DNA from 4 places in the Brevibacillus choshinensis genome. Region 2 is predicted to be linked to each of the others. Evidence: riboswitches for the same ligand, from Rfam matches in the RefSeq annotation. Region 2 holds a riboswitch; each other region holds the start of a gene.
What was found. Region 2 has a riboswitch for S-adenosylmethionine ahead of metH (methionine synthase). Riboswitches for the same ligand answer to the same signal wherever they lie in the genome.

Region 1 (4,361 bases), 2.5 Mb from region 2:
TTGATCGCAAAGCGGTCCACCCAGCCACGAACGACCTGACGGAACGAGTCACGCAGGATGACGCCTCGACGATAAAATTCCGGCTTCCGCTGATAGCCCATCAACGCGTTTTCCTCGACGCTTTCCAGCTTCGCGGTCCCCCATAGATAGCGGTCTTCCGGAATATGCGCCAGCCCTGCCTGACGGATCGCCTCCACCGACTTGTTGGTGACATCGGTACCGTCCAGATGGATTTTGCCTTCCTGAATGGGTCGCAAGCCGCTGATGGCTTGCAGCAGCTCAGACTGGCCGTTTCCAGATACACCTGCGATCCCCACGATTTCCCCATGGTGAATGGAGAAGCTGACATGATCCAGCAGCGTCTGTTTCTCTCGCATCGTCACCCGGTCCACGTGCAGCAGCCTTTTGCCTTCCAATGGGACCCGCTGGCTCAGCTCCTCCAGCTCCCTGCCCACCATCAGCCTCGCCAGATCGTCGACATTGGTCTCGCTTTGGGAAACGGTCCCGGTCACACGTCCTCCGCGCAGCACGGTGATCCGATCCGCTACTTCCATGACCTCCTGCAGCTTGTGCGTAATCAGGATGACGCTTTTCCCGCTCGCTGCAAGATTCCGGATCGTCTGCAGCAAATCTTTGACTTCCAAAGGAGTAAGCACAGCGGTCGGTTCGTCCAGCACGATAATTTCCGCCCCTTGGTAGAGCACCTTCAAAATCTCTACACGCTGCTGCTCGCCGACCGAGCAAGCGGACACCTGTGTCAGGGGATTGATGGGGATTCGGTACTCCTCGCTCAAGGCACGCACCTTTTCTACCGCTTCCTTGCGCCGGAAGAATCCCGCCTGCTTGGGTTCGTACCCAATCACAATGTTTTCCGCTACCGTAAAATCTCCAAAAAGCATGAAGTGTTGATGCACCATGCCAATGCCGTTCCGAATCGCGTCGTTCGGCCCTCGGAATGCGACCGGCTTGCCGTTCAGCAGAATCTCGCCTTCTGTCGGCTGCTCCATCCCGTACAGCATGCGCATCAGTGTCGTTTTTCCCGCTCCGTTCTCCCCGACGATGGCATGGACCTCGCCTGCTTCCAGGGTGAAGGACACTTGATCGTTGGCCGTAAATTCTCCGTACTTCTTGGTCATCTGCTTCATTTCCAAGCGATGCGCCATTCCCGCTCCTCCTTCTTTTCACGTTCCTCCCGAATACACAAGCGACCGACTACACAGCTGTAGTCGGTCACCTAAATGCACGAGTGCTGCCAGCTATTAGAACGAGTCAGGAACTTTACGTGTGCCTGCTACGATCTCGTCATTGATAGCCTTCACTTTATCGATCACTTCTTGGCCGATGAACGGGTTCAGCGGCGTTTTGCTCTCGTGGGTCACATAGGTTACACCCACGCCTTTTTCTTTCAATCCGTAGGTCACTACACCTGGCTTCAGGTTGCCTTCGACAAAGGACTTCACGGTTTCGTACGCTGCCGCATCGGTGCCTTTCAGCTGAGAGAGCACGATGTGAGCGGGATCGATGGATGTACGGTCTACGTCTTGACCAGAAGTGTAGAAGCCTTTTTCCTTCGCTGCCTCAAACACGCCCAGATCGCCAACCGCTGCCGCACCGTTAATGATGTCGGCGCCTTTGGATGCTTGGAGCAAAGCCAGCTCTTTCGCTTTTGCCGGGTCAGAGAAGCTGCCCACGTAGTTCACGAGGAACTCCGCGTTCGGATTTGTCGCCTTCATCCCCTCTTGGAATCCACCTGTCCATTTTTTCAGGAGAGGAATATCCATCGCTACGACCATGCCGACTTTGTTGGTTTTGGTAGCCAGTCCAGCAGCCGCCCCCATCAGATAGGCAGCTTCCTGCTCACGGAAGGTAACGCTGCGGACGTTTGGCAAATCAACTACGGTATCGATAATCGCAAAATTGCGATCCGGATTCTCTGCCGCTACTTTTTTCAGCGCATCTTCTGCTTCAAACGAAGAAGTGATGATCAGATCATAATTTTCTGCCACTGCGACGCGAAGATTTTCCTCGATCGCTCCATGGTCCGTAGACTCGATGCTTTTTACTTCTGCGCCAAACTCCTGGCCGGCTTTCTTGGCACCTTCATCCATTTGTTGAAAGAACGGGTTGACACCGATTTTCTCCGGCAGGATCAGGGCAATGCGTTTTTTCGCCGCTCCCTCTTGTCCTGCTGCTTGTCCTTCTGCTTTTTCAGCAGGAGCGCTGCCTCCTGCCGGAGAGCTGCCTCCTGTCGGAGAGCTGCCTCCCGCCGAGCATCCAGCTGCCAGTACGGCGAATGTGGTCAAAGCCAACAATAGTTTCTTCATGGTGTACCCCTCTCTATCTAGAGCCTCTAAATTCGTTTTTATCTATTCACATATGTAATGTACGGTTTTTATACCAAAAAATCAATATAAATTACGTACATTTCACAAAAAAATACAGTTATCGTTCGTTTTTGCTGTCGCATTTTCTCTTTTTCACTTGCGCTAGACAAATAAAAAACTCTTCCCTGAGGAAGAGTTTACGTCCGGAACGGTCCTCTTCCTCATCTTCCAAGACATTCTCCCTGTCTTGTAGGAATTGGCACCAGTCTGTACATGTACAGTGGTTGCCGGGCTTCATCGGGCCAGTCCCTCCGCCGCTCTAGATAAGGTAGTATTTTGATAGGATTTTAATTAAATCAATTCTAGCAGAACGAAACAAAAATGCAATTATTATTTCTATTCCCTCTAATCCTTTGCATGAAACGTCTGCTGGAGGCGATGGGACAACGCGTTCAGCTCTCCCAGCTCCTCTGTGATTTCCCGCACCTTTTGATGCTGATTTTCCGCAGTAGCGAACAGCTCCTCCAGATTGGCTACCGACTCCTCCGTAACGGCTGTAATGGTAGACATCTCAGCCGCTACTTCCCCTGAGCGCATTTTTACTCTGTCCATGCTGGAGCGAACATGCTCTGCCGCAGCCAAGAAGGTAACCATCCCTGCGCGTACGGCTTCGATCGATGCGACGGTTTTGACTGCCAGCTCTTGCCCTTTGGCGACAGATCCCTCTCCCGTGCTGATTTGTTGGACAGCATTTTCGCTTTCCTGATGGAGGGATTTTAAGATCTCGGTGATTTCCTGCGTCGCAGTGGCACTTTGCTCAGCCAGCTTGCGCACTTCGTCAGCCACGACTGCAAAGCCTCGTCCATGCTCACCAGCCCGCGCCGATTCGATGGCTGCATTCAGCGCCAGCAGATTGGTCTGTGTGGCAATCTGGTTGATCGCCCCGACAATTTCCTCTACGCGATTGGCTTGGCGATTGAGCTGGTGGATTGTCGAAGCTGCAATCGTGACGGCCTGAACGATTTGTTCCATCTGCTGGGATAGCTCGTTCATCATCCCGATGCTCTCCGCCAGACGCAAATTGCTCTGGTCGGATTCGATCTTCATCGCGTTCGCCTGAGTAGTCACCTCGACAATTTCCTGATCGATCGACTGCACTTCCTCCTCGATCTTTACGGTGGAGTTTGCCTGAGACTCCATGCCAGTGGCGACTTCCTTGAAGGCGATCATCATGTCGTCCGTGTTGCGCTTGGTTCCCTCGGCATGTTCATGCACATGTTCAGTTGTACGGTCGAGCTGCTCGGTCATCACTTTGATGTGTCCCAGCATCTCAGCCAGTCGCTGCTCTTTTTCCTCGGCTTCTTTTCTTGCCGTGTTTGCTTTTCTAAGCGAGGCTTGTCCTGCCAGACAGAGGTACGTCACCGCCGCCATCATCATCAGGATGGCTACGATTCTCACCTCGAGATTGACTGCGTTGAAATTCCCGGTAAATATCTGGTAGGTTCCGGTGTAATAGCCCACTAACGTGACAATGATCTCGGTGATTCCCGCAAAAACGACCAGCTTCCAGTCTAAGTAGGCTGCCAAAAATCCCATGATGATAAATGCCAGAAACGCTATTTCCTGGTACGAGCTAAAATGATCGAAAGAGATGGCATAAAACATGAGTCCAATTGCAACCAGATAACGAATAACGGCGCTGTCTTTGCGGATGAAATAATACGGCGATACGATCAAGGTCACCAGCAACCCTAACGAACTGACGAACCAGAAGTTCACATTTTCCTGGAATGCAATCAGCCCGGCCATCCATAAATGATTCCATAGAACAAAAATCATGAAGCCTTCCTTGTTGGTCAAGGTACCCTTCACCAGCTGAATCATCCTGTATCCCTCCTTGCCCTCTATTGGTAATATCGGATTCTTTTCTCATTATAGATGGAGAAATGTTCCTCTATCTGTGAAAAAACTGCGAACGGTAGAAACCACTTCGCCCAAATCGGAATACGCTGATACGACAGATACCTATCTTTTGAA
Region 2 (4,361 bases):
GCGCCATCGGATTCGGTCAGCAATCCTTTTTCCTCCAGCAAGGTCACGACGCGATCCATCTGGTCGTTGTAGAATGCTTCGCCGTTGGTGGAGTCGAAGGAGACGTTCATCAGGTCGTAAATCTTCATGAATTCTTTGAGCGACTCGTCACGGAACCATTTCCACAGATGCTGTGCTTCCTCGTCCCCGTCTTCGAGCTTTTTGAACCACTCACGCCCTTGGTCTTCGAGGGAAGGATTTTCTTTAGCCTCGTCGTGGAAACGCACGTAGAGGGTCAGCAGCTCCTTGATTGGTTCTGCTTTTACCTTCTCTTCGTCACCCCACAGACGGTAAGCAACGATGAGCTTACCGAACTGCGTACCCCAGTCACCCAAATGGTTGATGCGCACTGGCTGGTAGCCACGCTTTTCCATGATGTTGGCGATGGCATTCCCGATGACGGTCGAGCGCAAGTGCCCCATGGAAAATGGCTTTGCGATGTTCGGAGAGGAGAGGTCGATCGGCACTTTGCGGCCTTGGCCTACATGACTGTCTCCGTAAGCACTTCCTTGGGAGAGGACAGCTCCGATGACTTGCTCTGCCACAACGGCCTGGTCGAGGAACAGGTTGACGTAAGGACCCACTGCCGTCGATTCGCGCAGGGGAGCGCCGCTGATCTGTCCTGCCAGCTCGGCCGCGATCATGGGAGGTGCCTTGCGCAGTGCTTTTGCCAATTGGAAGCATGGGAAAGCGATATCTCCCATTGCCGGGTTTGGAGGTGTCTCCAACATGCCGTATACGGTTTCTTTTGGAAAGTTTTCTACACCCTGCTGTGCGAGGGCGTCGGCGATTTTCTCCGCCACTTGGTGTTTGTAGCTCATGTGAATCTCCTTTCTGATTGGAAAAAGGTTGAGTGCCCCAAATAAAAAAACCTCTGCGTCTCCTGAAAAAAAGAGACGAGAGGTTGTGCTCCCGCGGTGCCACTCCTGTTGTTTCTGCCCGAAGGCAAAAACCGCTTCATCTGCTGTATCGGGCAGTCCCGGCATTTCCCTACACAATCCGCACGAGGCTGGATTTTCAGGACGCATCTCCGAGGTGCGTTTCCTTCCATGGTCCGGCATCGGGCTCACACCAACCCCGACTCGCTACAAGCTCTTTGCATGGAGTACTTTCCTCATCAACGATTCATCTATTCTCTAGCATTATAGCTGGTGTTGTACCTGTCGTGCAACTTACTCTTCCGGTTTTTGCAAAATCTTGTCTAGCTGGGCGAAGTATTGCTTGGTCAATTTTTCTTTTTCTTCGGCGCTCATGTTTTCGGCATTCATCCATTGCTGCTTGAATTGCTCCAGCTGCTCCAGCATGGCCAGTTCAGCGGCAGCTTCTTCTTCCAGATCGTAGTTCTCGGTCGGGTCGAAAGGGATGAGTCGGTTGTCATTGCCGCTGCGCAGGTAAGGATTGCGCCAATGATCCGGAAATTGGTACGGTTGGTCTCCAAACATCAAGCCCAGGACATCATCGGAGTCGAGGGGCATGAAGTGATCGTAATCATCCCGTCGTCCACCCTCCGAAAGATTGATGTGGGAGAGGAAGTAACGCAAAAAATGTTCACCCGTCTCCCTGTTTTTCACGATCGAATAGGTTTCGAATTCACTATGAGCAAGTTCCTTGATCGTTTCGAGAGAGGACAGAAATTCGTCTTTTTCACGGGCATCTAGTGTGTCCACAGCAGTTCGCTCCTTTAGTATTGCCAAGCCGCGATACATTTTTTGTACAGATAAGAATGGAAAGGCTCTCATCCGGTATATGTGTTAACAGAGGCGAGGCCTGTGCTCTTTGGTTGCAAAAGCTTGGCGCAGCCAGGTTTTCTCATTCATACAGTATAGCAAATGCCTCGGAGAGTGACAACGAACGAAGATTTTGGGCATGCAAAAGAGCCCGGAGACAAAGGCTCCAGGCCCTTTTCTTTACGCAGGCGACTGACTAGCAGTCGCAGGAACACCCAACAATTACCAGCAGGATAAACAGTACGAGCACTAATGCGAAATTATCACCGAAGAAACCGCCGCAGAAAGATGTACTCATCTTTGTTTCCCCTCCTTTCCGTTATGCTCTAGTCTATACACGAACGCACAGGTTGGCGTGGGCGGATGACCAGCTCACCGAAAAATGGGCGCTGGCTTTTTGGACAACAGTTAATATTAGACAAATTCTCAATTGACGAAGAGACAGGGGGGTGATAAGATACTTGCAAACATCAACAAAGTTGCAAATCAACTTCATATTGATGAACGACTCTTATCCAGAGAGGCAGAGGGACTGGCCTGATGAAGCCTCGGCAACCGGTAGAAATCCGGTGCCAATTCCAGCAAAGCTACGGCTTTGAAAGATGAGAGGATGGCCAAGTGCAACTGCATTCCGCGGACAAATCCTCTTCTTTTCAAAGAAGGGGATTTTTTTGTTCAGCTAGGAAACGCTCCATTTTCCTACGCGTATATGCGCAACATAGCGAGACTTGTGCCTTCTGGGTACGAAGGCTTTGCCGCATCAAGGCTGGGCAAGGCCAGGTTTTCCACGACCGAATAAACGAAATGGATGAAATGGCGAAGGATAGCCAAAAAGGAGCAAGCTGATGAAACCAACTTTTCGCGAGCAGCTTTCCCGGAAAATTCTGATTCTCGATGGTGCAATGGGAACCATGCTGCAACAGGCAAACCTGACTGCCGATGACTTCGGCGGTGAGGAGTACGACGGATGTAATGAATTGTTGAACCTGACGAGACCGGACGTGATTCGCGGCATTCATGAGAAGTATTTGGAGGCCGGAGCAGACATCGTCGAGACGAATACGTTCGGGGCTACTTCAGTGGTTCTGGCAGAATACGACGTTGCGGACAAAGACCTCGAAATTAACATCGCGGCTACACGACTGGCAAAAGAAGCGGTGGATGCGTACTCGACCCCGGAATGGCCGCGTTACGTAGCAGGATCGATGGGGCCGACCACCAAGACGCTTTCCTTGACAGGCGGTGTCACGTTTGAAGAGCTGGTCGAGTCGTATTACCGCCAAGCGAAAGGGATGATTATCGGAGGCGCAGACGTCCTTTTGCTGGAGACCTCTCAGGATACGCTGAACGTCAAGGCGGGAGGAATCGGAATTCGCAAAGCCTTTGACGAATTGAACACCGAGCTGCCCGTCATGCTTTCGGGGACGATCGAGCCGATGGGGACCACACTTGCGGGTCAAAACATCGAAGCGTTCTATTTTTCACTGGAGCATCTCAAACCAGTGTCAGTCGGGCTGAACTGTGCGACAGGGCCCGAATTCATGCGTGATCATCTGCGGACCTTGTCCAGTCTCGCACAGTGTGGCGTCAGCTGCTATCCAAATGCGGGACTTCCGGATGAAAACGGGCATTATCACGAGACACCTCAGGGTCTTGCAGCGAAAATGCGGGCGTTTGCCGAGCAGGGGTGGCTGAACATTGCCGGTGGCTGCTGCGGTACGACTCCTGACCATATTCGAGCGATGGCAGAAGCCTTGAAGGATTGCCAGCCGCGGGCGCATGAGATTCCCCCTGTCAGTGCTGTATCCGGAATTGAGGTCGTGTATGTCGAGGATGACAATCGACCGCTGCTCGTAGGTGAGCGCACGAACGTAATCGGCTCGAAAAAATTCCGAGATCTCATTGCCGCTGGTCAATACGAAGAGGCATCCGATATCGCACGCGCGCAGGTGAAGCGCGGTGCCCACGTGATCGACATCTGTCTGGCTGACCCGGATCGGGATGAATACGAAGATATGGAAAAATTCCTGCAATTCATCGTGAAAAAGGTAAAAGCGCCGCTGATGATCGACTCCACGGATGCGAAAGTAATGGAGCTTGGATTGCGCTATTCCCAAGGGAAGGCGATCCTCAACTCGATCAACCTGGAGGATGGGCTGGAGCGCTTTCAGGAAGTCGCGCCGCTGATCCACAAATACGGGGCTGCGGTCGTCGTTGGGACGATCGAGGAAGCCGGTATGGCTGTCACTCGTGAAAAGAAGCTGGAGGTAGCCAAGCGCTCCTATGATATCTTGGTGAACCAATACGGAGTAAAACCGCAGGATATCATTTTCGATCCGCTCGTATTCCCGGTTGGAACCGGTGACGAACAGTATATCGGTTCTGCAAAGGAAACGGTCGAAGGGATCCGCCTGATCAAGCAGGCCATGCCTGAATGTAAAACGATCCTTGGGGTCAGCAATGTCTCCTTTGGCCTGCCAGCTGCCGGCCGGGAAGTGTTGAACGCAGTGTTCTTGTACCACACCACCTTGGCAGGATTAGACTACGCAATCGTCAATACCGAGAAGCTGGAGCGATACGCTTCCATTCCGGAAC
Region 3 (4,361 bases), 1.7 Mb from region 2:
TTACTCCGATCCTTGCGAATGCCAGTTCGTTTGGGTCGCCGAGTGCGACAAAAGTGGTCATGAACGAGGAAGGGAAGCAAGTTACCCGATACAACTTGAAAGAGTTGGCCAAAAATGATCCCGAGACGCTGAACTTGCTGCTCAAGACGCAGGCCGACCACTTGTACATTATTGTGGATGAAATCAAGCTAAACACAAAGCTGCAAACATACATGGAAGAGAACAAAGATGAGTGGGAGCGGATCTACAACCAATACTACAGCGACATTTGGCTGGAAGTCCGGTTCGCAGATGAAAAAGAGGAAATTGTCAGTGTCAGCGCTCAAACCCAGAGCAAAAAAGTGTACGTCAAAGGGATTGTGACCGAGGATGTCACCAAAATCGTCGTGAAAAAGCCGAACGGCGATAATATCGAGGTGGTCCCTACCAGTGAGCACTCCTTTACGGTGACCTTCCCTTCCCTGGACGTCTCAACGGAGCAATACGTGACGGTTAGCGCTTATGCTGGCACTGCCCTCGTCGACAGCGAAAAGGTAAAGGTCATCCCGCAAGCCGAAGAAGAAGCGGATATGATCATACATAACCTGGCTGTGCTCGATGCGAAAAAAGGAGAGCTGAAAGTCAAGGGAATCGTGAAGCTGGATGCAGACAAAGTGACGGTGACGTACAACGGAGTAAAAGCCGATGCAAAGGTGAAGAAGCTGTGGGATGGTGTGGGCAGCTTCAGCGTTACATTGAAAGAAGTCAAGTCCACGACTGGTAAAGCCACGATCGAGGTATATGAGAACGGCGAAAAGCTCGACTCTGACTCTATCGCAGTAGAAGTCGTAAACGCTCCAGACAAAGAAGCGGTAAAAACGTACGCAATCTCAGGAACAGCTGCCCTCGACCCGAAAAACAAGAGCATTCAGCTCAAAGGAACCGTAGTGGGCTGGTCCAAGAATAAGGGTGTTAAGCTGTTCGTTACAACACTGGATGGCAAAAAGCAAGAAGTGAAGCCAAATGACAAAGGGGAATACTCCCTGAAGCTGTCTATCAAGCAGGGTTCTTTCGATGCGCAAGCGGTTCGCCTCGAGCTGTATGTAGATGACAAGCTGGTCAAACAGGCTGACATGACGGAAAGCATCAAAAAGGCCATCACAGAGGCAATGGAGAACCAAGCGAACAAAGACGAAGACGATGATAAAAAAGACAAGAAAGATAAAAAAGACAAAAAAGTAAAAGAGAAGCACGTACCAAACGGGAACGCGTACGGATATTGGAAAAAGCAAGGGGAGTGGAATCAACACGGCCAAGATGATGACGACGACAATGACCGTGATGACCACGACGAGGACGAAGACAACTAAGGATCGTTACGGCTGATTATAGGGCTGCACGTAATCCACGAGCTCCTTTATGTAGTCTCCAATGATCGGTATGGATAAAAATTGAGTTAAAAGCGAACCAAGCAAGGCAAGCACGAGAGCAGTCCCAATAGTAAGGCCCAGACCCCGGGCAAGACCTGCGAGGAAATTAATCCAGAGCAGCTTGCGCGGGGCTGTGTAATTTTGCACGATATCGGCTAAACGAATATCTTCCATGAACATGGCGATTTTATCCATGCGTTCATTGAGCTTGCGGACTTCTTCGATTTCTTTCATCAACTGCTCCATTTGGACCAACAGGCGGTCAGTAGGGGACACACGACAAACCTCCGTTTCGGATCAAGTTTATCTCTATTACCCAGTTTAGGGAAAAAAGAAATGAGAAGCAAGGAACCGGAAGCGTTGCCTATCGCCCAGCAGGGGGGTACAATATACGTACAAATCGTACTCGAGGAGGCATCGGAATGGCAGAAACCGTTTCCCAATCCCTGTCGGAAGAATTGTTTGAGCTTTTGCAGAAAGAGCGCTTTGTTACCCTGGGAACGATCGATCATGAATCGGGCTCTCCAGCGCTCAGTTCCTTGTCGTGGACGTATGCGGCAACCGTTGATACCATTCGTTTTGCTGTCGATAATCGCTCGCGGATTCTGGCCAATATTGCCAAGGAGCCGCAGGTGGTATTGCATCTGATCGGTGCGGGTTCGTCCTTTGCCATCAACGGTCGTGCCGCGGTAAAAACAGAGCGGCTGGAGGGTGTGCCGCTGAAGCTGGCGATGGTCGAAATCAAGATCGAAGCGGTCCGGGACATCATGTTTTACGGCTCCCGCATTTCCGTTGAGCCGCAGTATGAAAAAACGTACGACAAGAATGCAGCGGCCAAGCTCGACAATCAAGTGATGGAAGCCTTGAGAAACGCAAATTGATGCGGATGTCTTCCCAGTGGAAAATCTTGTTGACAAGGCAGTGATCCATCCATTAGTATTAGGATCAATCAAATTGAATAGCAATCTTCTTATCCAGAGAGGCGGAGGGACTGGCCCGATGATGCCCGGCAACCAATCACCTGTACGGTTTACGTTACAGGGAGATAATGGTGCTAATTCCTGCAGAGTTATCAAACTCTGAAAGATGAGAAGGTCTTGCTTACGGCGACGTAAACAAAGCCTTCTTTCAGACGAAAGGGGGCTTTTTTCATGCCCCTCGTACACTATGGAGGGAGAGAAATCAGATGCATTTGGAGACGAAACTAGTTCAGGCGGGCGTGGGAAAAGACGAAACAACAGGGGCCGTTAACTTTCCGGTCTACTACTCAACAGCTTATCGCCATCCTACTTTGGGGGAAAGCACAGGATTTGATTACACTCGGACTGCGAATCCGACGCGCACGGTCTTGGAAGAGACGATCGCGAGCGCGGAAGCGGGGGACGGAGGGTTCGCGTGTGCGTCAGGCATGGCTGCTATCCATACGGTCATGGGGCTGTTTTCCCAAGGAGATCATCTGATTGTCTCACTGGACCTGTACGGGGGAACCTACCGGCTGTTCGAGCAGGTATTGTCCCGTTATGGACTTTCGTTTAGCTATGTCGATCTGCGTGATCTGGAATTGGTGGAGCAGGCAGTGAAGCCACAGACCAAAGCCATACTCGTGGAGACTCCGACGAATCCGCTGATCCAAATTACCGACATCGCCGGCGTGGCGAAGATCGCAAAGAGTCATGGCCTGCTGACGATTGTAGACAATACCTTCATGACCCCGTATTGTCAACGCCCACTTGAGCTCGGAGCAGATATCGTCCTGCACAGCGCCACCAAATATCTGGGTGGACATAATGACGTGCTTGCCGGTTTGATCGTGACAAAAGGACAAGAGTTATCGGAAAAAATCCGTTTTTTGCACAATTCGATCGGGGCCGTATTGGGGCCGCAAGACTGCTGGCTTCTCTTGCGCGGGATGAAGACGCTGGCACTGCGCATGGAGCGCCATCAAGCGAATGCATTTGCTGTCGCAGCCAAGCTGCGTGAGCATCCTGCTGTAACAGAAGTCTTTTACCCGGGCCTGTCTGAGCACCCAGGTCATGATATTCAGCAAAAGCAATCGAATGGTTACAGCGGGATGGTTTCCTTCCGTGTACGATCAGCTGATCAAGTAAAGCCTTTCCTGAAAAACCTGCGCATCGTTTCGTTTGCGGAAAGTCTGGGTGGCGTAGAATCGCTGTGTACATACCCGGCGACGCAGACACACGCCGATATCCCGGCTGAGATTCGGGAGTACGTAGGTGTCTGTGACCGGCTGCTCCGCCTCTCCGTAGGGATTGAACATCCAGACGACCTCATCGCGGATTTGTGCGAGGCGTTGGATGCGAGCCTGACGGTTGGAGGGAATGTGCGATGAATTTTGCTACAAAAGTGCTGCATGGAACATCGTGCTTTGATTCGGTCACAGGCGCGTCGTCCGTTCCGATCTATCAGGCGTCCACCTTTCATCAGGCTGATTTGGACCGCCCGACTACGTTTGATTACGCCAGATCCGGAAACCCTACCCGTCAAGCCTTGGAGGACGCCATTGCCGGATTGGAGGGGGGAGAGCGCGGTTTCGCTTTTGCATCCGGCATGGCAGCGATCTCCAGCGTGTTCATGCTTTTCTCGGCGGGGGATCATGTAGTCGTGGCAGAGGACGTGTACGGAGGGACATTCCGCTTCTTGACGAGAGTATTGTCTCGGATGGGGATTACCGTGACGTTTGTAGACGCGACCAAACTGGAAGAAGTCAGGGCGGCCATTCAGCCATCGACACGTGGTATTTATCTGGAGACACCTTCAAACCCTACTTTGAAAGTGACAGATCTCGCAGCAGTCTGTCAAATCGGAAAAGAGCATGATTTGTTGGTCATTGTGGACAATACATTCTTGACGCCATATTACCAGCGTCCCTTGGAATTGGGTGCCGATATCGTGATCCATAGCGCCACGAAGTTCATTGGGGGACACAGTGAC
Region 4 (4,361 bases), 3.0 Mb from region 2:
GCCGAGAAAGGCCGCTGTAATGGACTTTTCAGCCTGCAGCTTGAGCAACTCCTTGGTAGGTCCTGTCAGCACAGCTCCGTAGATAAGGACGCCCTTTTCTTGCAAATACGCGTATCGCTGAGCGATTTTCGGATCCTGATGAGCAACCAGATTGGTGCCGATGCTGCGAGTCAAGCGATCATGCTCGGTGAGGTATTTCATTTCCGCCAGGAAGGCTGCGGCTCGCCTATCTCCTTCTCCATTCACGCGTATCGGGCTGTCGCCGTAATCCAACACCCGTTCGGAAAACCCCCATACATCTCCGGCCGACAGCAGGAGATTGCCGCTCTCGTGCTCTGATTCATCAAGCTCGACTCCCGTGTCTACGGCAAACCATACCGTGTCCGCATTGTGCGAGAACACGTGCTGTGATATCCGTTTGTTGTATTCTTCGTACGTGATTGGGTGATCAAAAGAAATGGCAAGCTGGCTCACTGTTCCCTCTGGCAGCTTGTTCATCGCATTCCATGCAGGGGTCCGCAGATAAGCCGTCTCCTCCTCGGTCATCTTCTCATCAGTCGGATAGCGGAAAAACAGCTTGGTCTCCCGGATTCCGTTTGCCCATTTCGGTTCGGCATGGATACTCCACAAGATGTTGGTATTTTCGAAGAACCCGATATTCTGCTGCTCTGCACCCACTTGCTCACGCAGTTCCATCTTGATCTGCCCATACAGCCCTCCGACCTGCGATCCGCTGCTACCCGCGCTGACACCAGGCTGAGTGAAATTGACCATGTCCCTGGTGACCCGGAACAGATCATCGTACATCCATGAGCCGATCCATCCATTCGCAATGGTCGCAGCAACTCCAAGCACAAAGAAAATGCCGAATGTATAGGCAGAATTGGTCAAGCGCATCTTCCACTTTCCCCGGCGGATGATCGACCGCTGTTGTTTTTCCGTAAGGGTCTCTGCCTGTTGCAACAATGCTTCCCCGTCTGATTCTCCCAACAGAAGCCGTTCGAGTCGACTCGCATATTCTTCGTCGTCCGCTATCTCATCCCTGATCTTCTGCGCCTCTCTTTCGTCCAGTTCTCCCCTCAAATAAGCCAGCAGCTTTTGTTCCCGGCTATCATCACTTTGGTTCGTCATCGACTTCTTCCCTCCACATCCTTCGCATCTTTTGCCTTCCCCGGAACAGTGAGCGCTTGACATCCGCCAGATCGATTCCGAGCACATCGGCAATCTCCGCATAGCCAAACTGCATGGCGGACAGTAAAATGACTTGTTTTTGCTTTTCTGGCAGCCGCTCCAGAGAAAGCTGCGCCGATTCCCACATCTCCTTGCGAACCATCGCGTCTGCCGGATCGACTGCCTGCGCATCTACCCGCTCCGGAATTTGCTCGGTAAGCTGCACGGGCCTTTTCACCCGCTTGCGATGCCAATCGACAAAGGCATGGTATGCCACCTTGAATAGCCAAGGCCTCACTTTTTCCCCGTGAAAATCGTCCAGTGACGAAAAGGCGCGGAAAAAGGTCTCCTGCGTCAGGTCCTCTGCCTGTCTCGCGTCCCGGGTCAGCCGGAGAAGATAGCGATAGATATCGTTCACGTGCAGGCGATACACGTCCTCCAATCCTACTTTCCCAACGGTTCCACACCCTTTCGTTACATACCACGCATTTCGCTGGAAAAAGTTTCACCTCGCCGCTCCATTTTTCTCTACACTTATGTGCAAACCAGAATTACCCAGGGTGTTTTATCCAATTTTCCTCATTAAAAAACAATTTGACTCCCGCTTCTGAACGTCATATCATGAAAATATCGCACACACATCACATTCGTGTGAACCACATAACTCTTATCGCGAGCTGGCTGAGGGACTGGCCCTATGATGCCCGGCAACCGGCGCTACTCTATCTAATCTAGAGGGCGAAACGGTGCTAATTCCAACGGATGAGAGTCGAGACGGGGAGATGTTCCCTGTCTATCGACGAACCCGAGAGATGAGAGGAGACGAAGACGCTCTTATAGTCGACAACCGCCTCCCTGATCGCCGGGGAGGCTCTTTTATTTTCCCGATCTACAAAGGAGGATTAGTCCTAGCAATGAGTGAGCACCGTATCCTCGTTACCTATTTGACGCAAGCAAAGGACCTGAACAAAAAAGCGGAATCGATCGCTGTAGGGATGACCGTCGGTTCCTGGACGGAATTGCCTGCCGCCAAGCAAGCCGAACTGAAACCCTACCTGGGCGAAGCCGTCAGCGCAACTCCATTGGAAGTTTTGGAAAATGGGGAAACGCGCGGCCTGATCACCGTGAGCTACCCGACACGCAACTTCACCAATGACATCCCGTCCCTTTTGACTGGCATTTTCGGCAAGCTTTCCATGGACGGAAAAATCAAACTGATCGACATCGAGTTTCCGGACTCGTTCCTCGGTACATTCCCGGGTCCGAAATACGGCATTGAAGGGCTGCGCGGACGTCTCGATGCGCACGACCGCCCCCTTTTGATGAGCATCTTCAAATCGTGCCTCGGCCTTCCGTTCGATGATTTGAAGACGCAATTCCGCGCTCAGGCATTAGGCGGCGTTGACCTGGTCAAAGATGACGAAATTTTCTTTGCGGATGAACGCGCTCCTTTCCTCGAGCGGATCAAAGCGTTTAAACAGATCGCGATCGAGACCGAGGAGCAGATCGGCAAGCCCGTTCTCTACGCGGCAAACTTGACCGGACCTGTAAACGAACTGAACGAAAAGGCGAAGCGTGCCGTAGAAGCAGGTGCCGATTGCCTGTTGTTCAACGTATTGGCATTTGGCTTCGATGCCCTGCACCGACTCGCGGCCGCCCCGGACGTACACGTTCCGATCATGGCTCACCCTGCTTTGGCCGGAGCGTATTATCCATCGCCCGATTACGGCATCGCGACCCCTCTCTTGCTCGGCAAACTGATGCGCATCGCCGGGGCAGACCTGGTTCTGTTCCCATCTCCGTACGGAAACGTTGCCTTGGACAAAAACGAAGCCCTGGGGCTGGCAAAGAATCTGACAGCGCCACTGGATGGGATTCGCCGTTCATTCCCGGTCCCTTCCGCAGGCATCCATCCGGGACTCGTGCCACAGCTGTTCGCTGACTTCGGATTGGATCAGATCGTCAATGCCGGCGGCGGCATCCACGGCCACCCAGGCGGTGCCACTGCAGGGGCACAGGCATTCGTCGCCGCGATCCGAGCAGTGACAGCAGGCCAAACCTTGCAAGAGGCTGCAGCTGCTTCCCCCGAGCTCTCCATCGCCCTCGAAAAGTGGGGTGGCGGACGATGAGCAAGAAGCTCGTACTGTTCTGCGATTTTGACGGAACGATTACCGAGAAGGACAACATCGTGGCCATTGTCCGCAAGTTTGCGCCCCCCGAGTGGGAAGCGTTGACCGAGCAGATTCTTTCGCAAAAAATCAGCGTGCAGGAAGGAGTAGGGAAGCTATTTCAGCTCCTTCCCTCCTCCCTGCGCGATCAGATCGTCGACTATATCACGACGGAAGCGACTATCCGGCCGGGCTTTGCCGACTTCGTGCGCTACTGCCGGGAAGAAGGCATCGAGTGGCTGGTGACTAGCGGCGGCATCGACTTTTTCGTGGATCCGATCCTGGCTCCCTTCGATCTGAAGGACGTCCCGATCTACTGCAACGGCAGCGATTTTTCAGGCGATAAGATCACCATTACGTGGCCGCATTCCTGTGACGATCATTGCTCCAACGGATGTGGAATGTGCAAAACGACCATCATTCGCCGCTACGACCCTGCAACGTACTTCCGCGTGGTCATCGGGGACTCGATTACCGATCTGGCAGGGGCGAAAATCGCGGATTTCGTCATCGCCCGCTCGTTTCTCGCACAAAAGGCACAGGAGCTTGAGCTGCCTCACCAATCCTTTGCCACATTCCATGATGTGATCGCCATACTGCAAGATCTGAAACAACAACAGGAGGTCAGCTGATTTATGACAGCAACATTCGAACAACGTCTGGACGCGTTTCGCCGTCTGGATGACGTCAAAATGACGTTTGCCCGACGGGACTGGTTCCCCGGTACCAGCGGCAATCTTTCGATTAAAATAGAAAGTGAACCGCTGCAATTTGCGGTGACAGCCAGCGGCAAGGACAAAACCAAGCTATCCCCGGAAGATTATCTGGTGGTGGACAGAGATTCCCGCCCGGTGGACTCCACTTCGCTCAAGCCTTCCGCCGAAACACTGATCCACGCCGTGGTATACAAGAAGTTTCCGCAGGCTGGTGCCTGCTTCCACGTCCATACCGTGTGGAACAATCTGATTTCAGAGCTGTATTTTGGACAACGCGCCTTCTCTATACAAGGGCAAGAGCTGATCA

Region 1: linked by a shared signal. The riboswitch ahead of JNE38_RS29330 (BMP family lipoprotein) and the one ahead of metH (methionine synthase) in region 2 are both predicted to bind S-adenosylmethionine.
Region 3: linked by a shared signal. The riboswitch ahead of JNE38_RS19675 (aminotransferase class I/II-fold pyridoxal phosphate-dependent enzyme) and the one ahead of metH (methionine synthase) in region 2 are both predicted to bind S-adenosylmethionine.
Region 4: linked by a shared signal. The riboswitch ahead of JNE38_RS26585 (2,3-diketo-5-methylthiopentyl-1-phosphate enolase) and the one ahead of metH (methionine synthase) in region 2 are both predicted to bind S-adenosylmethionine.

Annotation. Positions count from the first base shown of each region.
Region 1 covers NZ_CP069127.1:5,894,822-5,899,182, forward strand. The annotation lists gene JNE38_RS29325 (ABC transporter ATP-binding protein) at 1-1,163, opposite strand, end outside; gene JNE38_RS29330 (BMP family lipoprotein) at 1,260-2,324, opposite strand; SAM riboswitch class I at 2,543-2,654, opposite strand; gene JNE38_RS29335 (methyl-accepting chemotaxis protein) at 2,730-4,208, opposite strand.
Region 2 covers NZ_CP069127.1:2,258,108-2,262,468, forward strand. The annotation lists gene argS (arginine--tRNA ligase) at 1-860, opposite strand, end outside; T-box leader at 929-1,169, opposite strand; gene JNE38_RS11535 (hypothetical protein) at 1,212-1,706, opposite strand; gene JNE38_RS11540 (YjcZ family sporulation protein) at 1,963-2,064, opposite strand; SAM riboswitch class I at 2,275-2,375, shown strand; gene metH (methionine synthase) at 2,612-4,361, shown strand, end outside.
Region 3 covers NZ_CP069127.1:3,913,470-3,917,830, reverse strand. The annotation lists gene JNE38_RS19690 (hypothetical protein) at 1-1,349, shown strand, start outside; gene JNE38_RS19685 (DUF5665 domain-containing protein) at 1,356-1,655, opposite strand; gene JNE38_RS19680 (pyridoxamine 5'-phosphate oxidase family protein) at 1,832-2,290, shown strand; SAM riboswitch class I at 2,377-2,502, shown strand; gene JNE38_RS19675 (aminotransferase class I/II-fold pyridoxal phosphate-dependent enzyme) at 2,596-3,759, shown strand; gene JNE38_RS19670 (trans-sulfuration enzyme family protein) at 3,756-4,361, shown strand, end outside.
Region 4 covers NZ_CP069127.1:5,294,775-5,299,135, forward strand. The annotation lists gene JNE38_RS26575 (anti-sigma factor) at 1-1,131, opposite strand, end outside; gene JNE38_RS26580 (sigma-70 family RNA polymerase sigma factor) at 1,115-1,603, opposite strand; SAM riboswitch class I at 1,835-1,989, shown strand; gene JNE38_RS26585 (2,3-diketo-5-methylthiopentyl-1-phosphate enolase) at 2,085-3,299, shown strand; gene JNE38_RS26590 (2-hydroxy-3-keto-5-methylthiopentenyl-1-phosphate phosphatase) at 3,296-3,970, shown strand; gene JNE38_RS26595 (methylthioribulose 1-phosphate dehydratase) at 3,974-4,361, shown strand, end outside.